2 regions of the Bradyrhizobium sp. CCGB01 genome follow, and region 1 is predicted to be linked to the other one. Evidence: predicted binding sites of a transcription regulator. Region 1 holds the regulator's gene; the other holds the start of a gene.

Region 1 (3,405 bases):
CTACTGGAAGCAGCTCGCCTGGAGCGGCGCCTTGCTGATCACGTTGACCGTGCTTGCCCTGAACATTGGCGCGCGCCTCCTTAGCGCCGAGAGGACTGCAAAATGAGCGAAATGTCTGTTTCCGTCAGTACGCCCGCCGTTCAGCACGGCTCGCAGCCGCTGCCCGAGGCGCCCGCCAAGGTGACGGTTCGCAACCTCAACTTCTACTATGGCGAGCACCACGCGCTGAAGAACATTAACCTGGCGCTCGGCACCAACCGCGTCACGGCGTTCATCGGCCCGTCGGGTTGCGGCAAGTCGACCCTGCTGCGCATCTTCAACCGGATGTACGACCTCTATCCGGGCCAGCGCGTCACCGGCCAGCTCATGCTCGACCAGACCAACATCCTCGACCCCAAGCTCGACCTCAACCTGCTGCGCGCCCGCGTCGGCATGGTGTTCCAAAAGCCGACGCCGTTCCCGATGACGATCTACGAGAACATCGCGTTCGGCATCCGTCTCTACGAGAAGATCTCGAAGTCCGAGATGGACGACCGCGTCGAGAAGGCGCTGCGTGGCGGCGCGCTGTGGAACGAGGTCAAGGACAAGCTCAACGCCTCCGGCCTGTCGCTCTCCGGCGGCCAACAGCAGCGCCTCTGCATCGCCCGCACGGTCGCGGTGCGGCCCGAGGTCATCCTGTTCGACGAGCCCTGCTCGGCGCTCGACCCGATCTCGACCGCCAAGGTCGAGGAGCTGATCCAGGAGCTGTCCGAGAACTACACGATCGCGATCGTCACCCACAACATGCAGCAGGCGGCGCGCGTCTCCGACAAGACCGCCTTCATGTATCTCGGCGAGTTGATCGAGTTCGACGACACCAGCAAGATCTTCACGTCGCCGACCGACCGGCGCACGCAGGATTACATCACCGGCCGGTTCGGCTGAGGAGACGGGATATGGGTTCTGAACATACCGCAAAGGCCTTCGACACCGACCTCCAGGAACTCACCCGCCTGGTCGCGGAGATGGGCGGGATCGCCGAGCGCATGATCGTCGATTCCGTCGACGCGCTGATCCGCCGCGACGTCGCGCTCGGTCAGCGCGTCGTCGCCATCGATGCCGATCTCGACGCACTTCAGAAGAAGATCGAGGAGCGCGCCGTGCTGACCATCGCGCGCCGCCAGCCGATGGCTGTCGATTTGCGCGAAATCGTCGGCGCCATGCGCGTCGCGACCGATCTCGAGCGCATCGGCGACCTCGCCAAGAACATGGGCAAGCGCGTCGCGGCGCTGGAGACCGATTTCCATCCGCTCAAGCTGTTCCGCGGCCTCGAGCACATGACCGACCTCGTGCAGCAGCAGGTCAAGTCGGTGCTGGACGCCTATGCCGCGCACGACCTGCCGGCGGCGATGGCGGTGTGGAAGGGCGACGAGGAAGTCGACGCCATCTGCACCTCGCTGTTCCGCGAACTCCTCACCTACATGATGGAGGATCCGCGCAACATCTCGTTCTGCATCCATTTGATGTTCTGCGCCAAGAACATCGAGCGCATCGGCGACCACGCCACCAACATCGCCGAGACCGTGTTCTACATGATCGAGGGACAGGCGATCACCGACAAGCGGCCGAAGGGCGACATGACGACCTTCGCCACGACGGTTCCGAATACTTAAGGAGCGACGACCCGATGGGCGCACGCATTATGGTGGTTGAGGACGAGGAAGCTCTCACCGAGCTGCTTCGCTACAATCTCGAAGGCGACGGCTACGACGTCGAGACGGTGATGCGCGGCGACGACGCCGACACCCGTCTCAAGGAGCACATCCCCGATTTGATCGTGCTCGACTGGATGCTGCCGGGACTGTCCGGCATCGAGCTGTGCCGGCGGCTTCGTACCCGCCCGGAGACCAAGCAGCTCCCGATCATCATGCTCACCGCGCGCGGCGAGGAGAGCGAGCGGGTGCGCGGACTTGCGACCGGCGCCGACGACTACATCGTCAAGCCGTTTTCGGTGCCCGAGCTGCTGGCGCGCGTGAAGGGTCTGCTGCGGCGCGCAAGCCCGGAGCGGCTCGCAACCGTGCTCGCCTATGGCGACATCGAGCTCGACCGCGACAAGCGCCGCGTGGCGCGCTCGGGCCGGCCGATCGATCTTGGCCCGACCGAATATCGCCTGCTGGAGTTCTTCCTGGAGCATCCGGGCCGGGTGTTCTCGCGCGAGCAACTGCTCGACAGCGTCTGGGGCCGCGACATCTATATCGACGAGCGCACCGTGGACGTGCATATCGGCCGCTTGCGCAAGCTGCTCAATCTTGGCCGCGAGCAGGACCCGATCCGCACCGTCCGCGGCGCCGGCTATGCGCTCGATGATCGCTTTGCGAAGGCAGAGCAGGCGTAGGGTTTGCGAGCTGATTTAGCGATCCGCCGCTACAATTTCCGATGTCGTCCCGGCGAACGCCGGGACCCATAACCACGGGGAGTGGTGAGGCGAAGACTCGGAGTGACCACTTTGCGCGACAATTGCGCCCTGTGGTTATGGGTCCCTGCTTTCGCAGGGACGACGCCCATCTTGTGGAGCCGTCATCGCGTGACGGCTGCCGTCGTGATCTCAGAAAACTCTCAGCGCGGACCCGGCTTCGCCGGCGCGCGCCTGCGATCCGCTGCGGGCTGATACGCCACGCGCGAGTGCTGGGCGCAGTAGGGCAGGCCGGAGAGCGCCTTGCCGCCGCAGAAGAAGAAATCCGGGCTCGAGGGATCGCCGACCGGCCAGTGGCAGGTCGCCTCGTTCAGCTCCAGCAGCGACAGTCGCTGGCTCATCGGCACCACGTTGTCGTAGGTGACCGGTTCGGCCTCGACCTCGACCTCGAAGGCCTGCGCCAGCGCGGTGTTGCCGCGCGCGATCGGCCGGCTCACCCGCATCATGTGCTGCGCGGGACGCGCCTTGCGCGGCCGGGGCGCTGCGGACGAGGGGCTCTTGGCGCGGCCGGACAGGCCGAGCCGGTGCACCTTGCCGATCACCGCGTTGCGGGTCACGTTGCCAAGCTCAGCGGCGATCTGGCTGGCCGAAAGTCCGGCCTCCCAGAGCTTTTTCAGCTGCTCGACGCGATCATCTGACCAGGTCAAAACCGTCATTGCACCCTTTCCTCCGCCGGCGCCTGCCATCCTGGGGCCGCACAGCGAATGCCTAAGCTTCGAAAAACCCGTGCCGTCAGAATCCCTTAAGGCTCGCCGGGCGCGCCAGATGCGCCCGAACGCTTACGCCGGTACATGAGGACTTAGAGGATCAGAACTGCTGCACGAGATGTCGTATCTGACAAGCCAAACGCTACAATATGGCGTGACTCACGCGCAAGAGTCCGCCGACTCGCTTCCACATGTTCCGTGGCGAAAATACGCAAAATCGCCACCGCAAGACTACGGATTAAGCAT
Region 2 (3,405 bases), 160 kb from region 1:
CTCGCCTTGACGAAGAACACGGAATAGTAGCCGGTCGAGCCGTCGGCGTTGATATCGTTGGCGAAAGCGTCGGTCTTGACGCCGGTCAGGCGGGCGCGGGCGAACGAAGCCGAGCCGTAGCTGGCGATATGGATGTTGCCGGCGCGCTGGCCTTCGATGACAGCGGCGTAGTCGTTGGCGATGCGCAGCGTGACCTTCACGCCCAGTTCCTTGGAGAGATAACTCATGAACGGCGCCCAGCGCTCGGTGACGCCGGAGGCGTTCTCGGCCGGGACGACCGCAAAGGTCAGCTCGGGATATTTGGCTTTCCAGTCCTCGGCGGACGCCGACGATGCGAAAGCGAGCGCGGCGGCGCCGGCAAGGATTAATCTGCGAGTGATCATGATACCCTCTTCGTCGGTTGGGGTCGGTTGACGCAAAACTGGCAATTAAACGTGCGGCTCAGGCCGCCGCGGCGGTTCCGAGCGCCGGAACGCCCTCGGGCGCCGGGACAGGCATGCCGCCCATGACGTCGGCGGCTTCGAGATCGTAGAGCTCGCGCGCAACGTGGTCGGTCAGCGCGGCCGGCGCGCCGTCGAACACCACGCGGCCGGCGGCCATACCGATCAGGCGGTCGCAATAGGTGCGGGCGAGATCGAGCGAATGCAGGTTGCAGAGCACGGTGATGCCGAAGTGCTTGTTGATGCGCAGCAACGCATCCATGACGATCTTGGTGTTGCGCGGATCGAGCGAGGCGATCGGCTCGTCGGCGAGGATGATGTCGGGCTGTTGCACCAGCGCGCGCGCGATCGCAACACGCTGTTGCTGGCCGCCGGAGAGCTGGTCAGCGCGCTGGGCGGCGAGCGAGGCGATGTCGAACTGCTCGAGCGCCGACATCGCCAGCGCCTTGTCCTGCTCGGGCCAGGTCTGCGTCAGCGAGCGCCAGGCCGGCATAGTCGCGAGCCGTCCCATCAGCACGTTGGTGAGAACATCGAGCCGGCCGACCAGATTGAACTGCTGGAAGATCATGGCCGAACGCGCCCGCCACTGCCGCAGCTCCTTGCCGCGCAGCGCAGTGACATCGAGACCGTCGAACAGGATGCGGCCCTGTGTCGGCGTCGCGAGGCGGTTGATCATGCGCAGCATGGTCGACTTGCCGGCGCCGGAGCGCCCGATCACACCGACGAAGCCGCCGGGGGAGATTTGAAACGAAGCGTCGTCCACCGCGGCCTTTGCGCCGAAGCGACACGTCAGACCTTCAACCACCAGCATGCAGGACTCCAGAGTAGCTGGGACCCACCGCTATCGCCGGCGCTTGACACTTGTGTGACACGCGCGTTGCGGTGCGGCGATCCTACACACCTCATCCCCTGTCATCGTCCCGTCATGACTTTGTCATCAGGCCGCTCGAAGAGGTACGCCCGCCCTCGATCAATCGGATGCAGCATGGCCGGCAAAACGCTCTCGGTCCAACCGACCATCGACCCTTCGGCAAAGCTCCATGAGACCAGGCTCGGCAGCTATACCGAAGTCGGCGCGCGCACCATCCTGCATGAAGTCACGATGGGCGATTACTCCTATGTCGTGAACGACGCCCAGATCACCTACACCACCATCGGAAAGTTCTGCTCGATCGCGGCGATGACGCGGATCAACCCCGGCAACCATCCGATGCATCGCGCGACGCAGGCGCATTTCACCTATCGTTCCAGCGCCTATTTCCCCGGCGAGAGCGACGACGCCGAGTTCTTCGACTGGCGGCGCCAGCATCATGTTCATATCGGCCACGACGTCTGGATCGGCCATGGCGCCATCGTGCTGCCGGGCCGCAACATCGGCACCGGCGCGGTGATCGCGGCGGGCGCCATCGTCACCAAGGACGTGCCGGCTTACACCATCGTCGCCGGCAATCCGGCGCGCGTCGTGCGGCGGCGGTTCTCGGAAGAGATCGCCGGCCGGCTCGCCAGGCTCGCCTGGTGGGAATGGGATCACGACAAATTGCGTGAAGCACTGCCCGATTTCCGCAAGCTCGGGATTGAAGATTTCCTCTCGACATATGAAGCACGGGCAAGCTCCCTCACCAGTTCTCCTGCCAGCAAACGAAGCGCGGTCGCGTGACAGACATATTCCTCGAGGGCGGCCGGGCCCTGATCGGCTCCGAGCTCGTCGAAACCTCCCTTCTCGTGTCCGGAACGAACATTGCCGGGGTCGACGCCTCGCGCGGCCGGGCACGGCTGGCGATCGATGCGCGCAACCTGCTGGTGTTGCCCGGCATCGTCGATCTGCATGGCGATGCCTTCGAGCGACAGATGATGCCGCGCGCCGGCGTCGACTTCCCGATCGACGTCGCGCTCGCCGACAGTGACCGCCAGGCGATCAGCAACGGCATCACCACCGTGTTCCACGCCACGACCTGCTCGTGGGAGCCGGGCCTGCGCAGCGCCGCCAATGCGCGCGGGCTGATGGAAGCGATCGAGCGGCAGCGCCCGCAATTCGCTGCCGACACCCGCTTCCATCTCCGGCATGAGACCTACAACCTCGAGGCCGAGACCGAGATCGGCCAGTGGCTCGCCGAGGGCCGCGTCGACCTGTTCGCCTTCAACGACCACATGGACGGCACGGTTGGCGACATGGCCAAGCCGCGCAAGCGCAACCGCATGGTGGAGCGCACCGGCCTGTCGGGCGAGGAATTCGACCGGCTGGTCGAGCGTGTGCTTTCGCGCGCCGGTGAAGTGCCGGCTTCCGTGTCGCGGCTTGCGGCGACTGCCCGTGCCGCCGAGGTGCGGATGCTCTCGCATGACGATGCGACGCCGGCGATGCGCGAGGCGTATCGCGAGTTGGGCGCTGACATCGCCGAATTCCCGATCAACGAGGAGACGGCGCGGGCGGCAGCAAGCCACGGCGATGCCATCGTCTACGGCGCGCCGAACGTCGTGCGCGGCGGTAGCCACACCGGCTGGACCAAGGCGTCCGACATGATCGCCAAGGGGCTCTGCTCGGTGCTGGCGTCGGACTATTACTATCCCGCGCAGCTTCTCGCGGCGTTCCGGCTCGCCGCGGATGGCGTGCTGCCACTGACGCAGGCCTGGGATCTGGTCTCCGCGGGACCGGCCCGCGCGACCGGCCTCACCGATCGCGGCGTGCTCGCGGAAGGACGCCGCGCCGACATTCTGCTCGTGGACGACAGCGCGCCGCTGCGGCCGCGGCTCATCGCCGTGATCGCGGGCGGCAAGCTCGTGCATCTCACCGATGCGACACGGCTGCTCGCCGCGGCGACGATGCCGCGCGAGGCTGTCGTCGCCGCATAAACCGGTTATGTTCGGACGATGACAGGTTTTCCCCGCTACGCGATCTATTTTGCGGCCGGCGCCGACAGCGCCCTCTCCCGCTTCGGTGCCGAGCTGCTCGGCTATGATGCCTATACCG

Evidence for each region. The regulator PhoB, encoded in region 1, activates phosphate uptake and scavenging genes when phosphate is short. The targets are predictions, from matches to a motif close to TGTCATNNANCTGTCAT.
Region 2: a site for PhoB is predicted at 1,351-1,367, ahead of phnC (phosphonate ABC transporter ATP-binding protein). Genes of this name have one in related genera too.

Annotation. Positions count from the first base shown of each region.
Region 1 covers NZ_JANADK010000001.1:9,022,232-9,025,636, reverse strand. The annotation lists gene pstA (phosphate ABC transporter permease PstA) at 1-106, shown strand, start outside; gene pstB (phosphate ABC transporter ATP-binding protein PstB) at 103-924, shown strand; gene phoU (phosphate signaling complex protein PhoU) at 936-1,652, shown strand; gene phoB (phosphate regulon transcriptional regulator PhoB) at 1,667-2,374, shown strand; gene NLM25_RS42530 (GcrA family cell cycle regulator) at 2,596-3,108, opposite strand.
Region 2 covers NZ_JANADK010000001.1:8,863,455-8,866,859, forward strand. The annotation lists gene phnD (phosphonate ABC transporter substrate-binding protein) at 1-383, opposite strand, end outside; gene phnC (phosphonate ABC transporter ATP-binding protein) at 442-1,251, opposite strand; gene NLM25_RS41785 (chloramphenicol acetyltransferase) at 1,426-2,097, shown strand; gene NLM25_RS41790 (alpha-D-ribose 1-methylphosphonate 5-triphosphate diphosphatase) at 2,094-3,287, shown strand; gene NLM25_RS41795 (DUF1045 domain-containing protein) at 3,306-3,405, shown strand, end outside.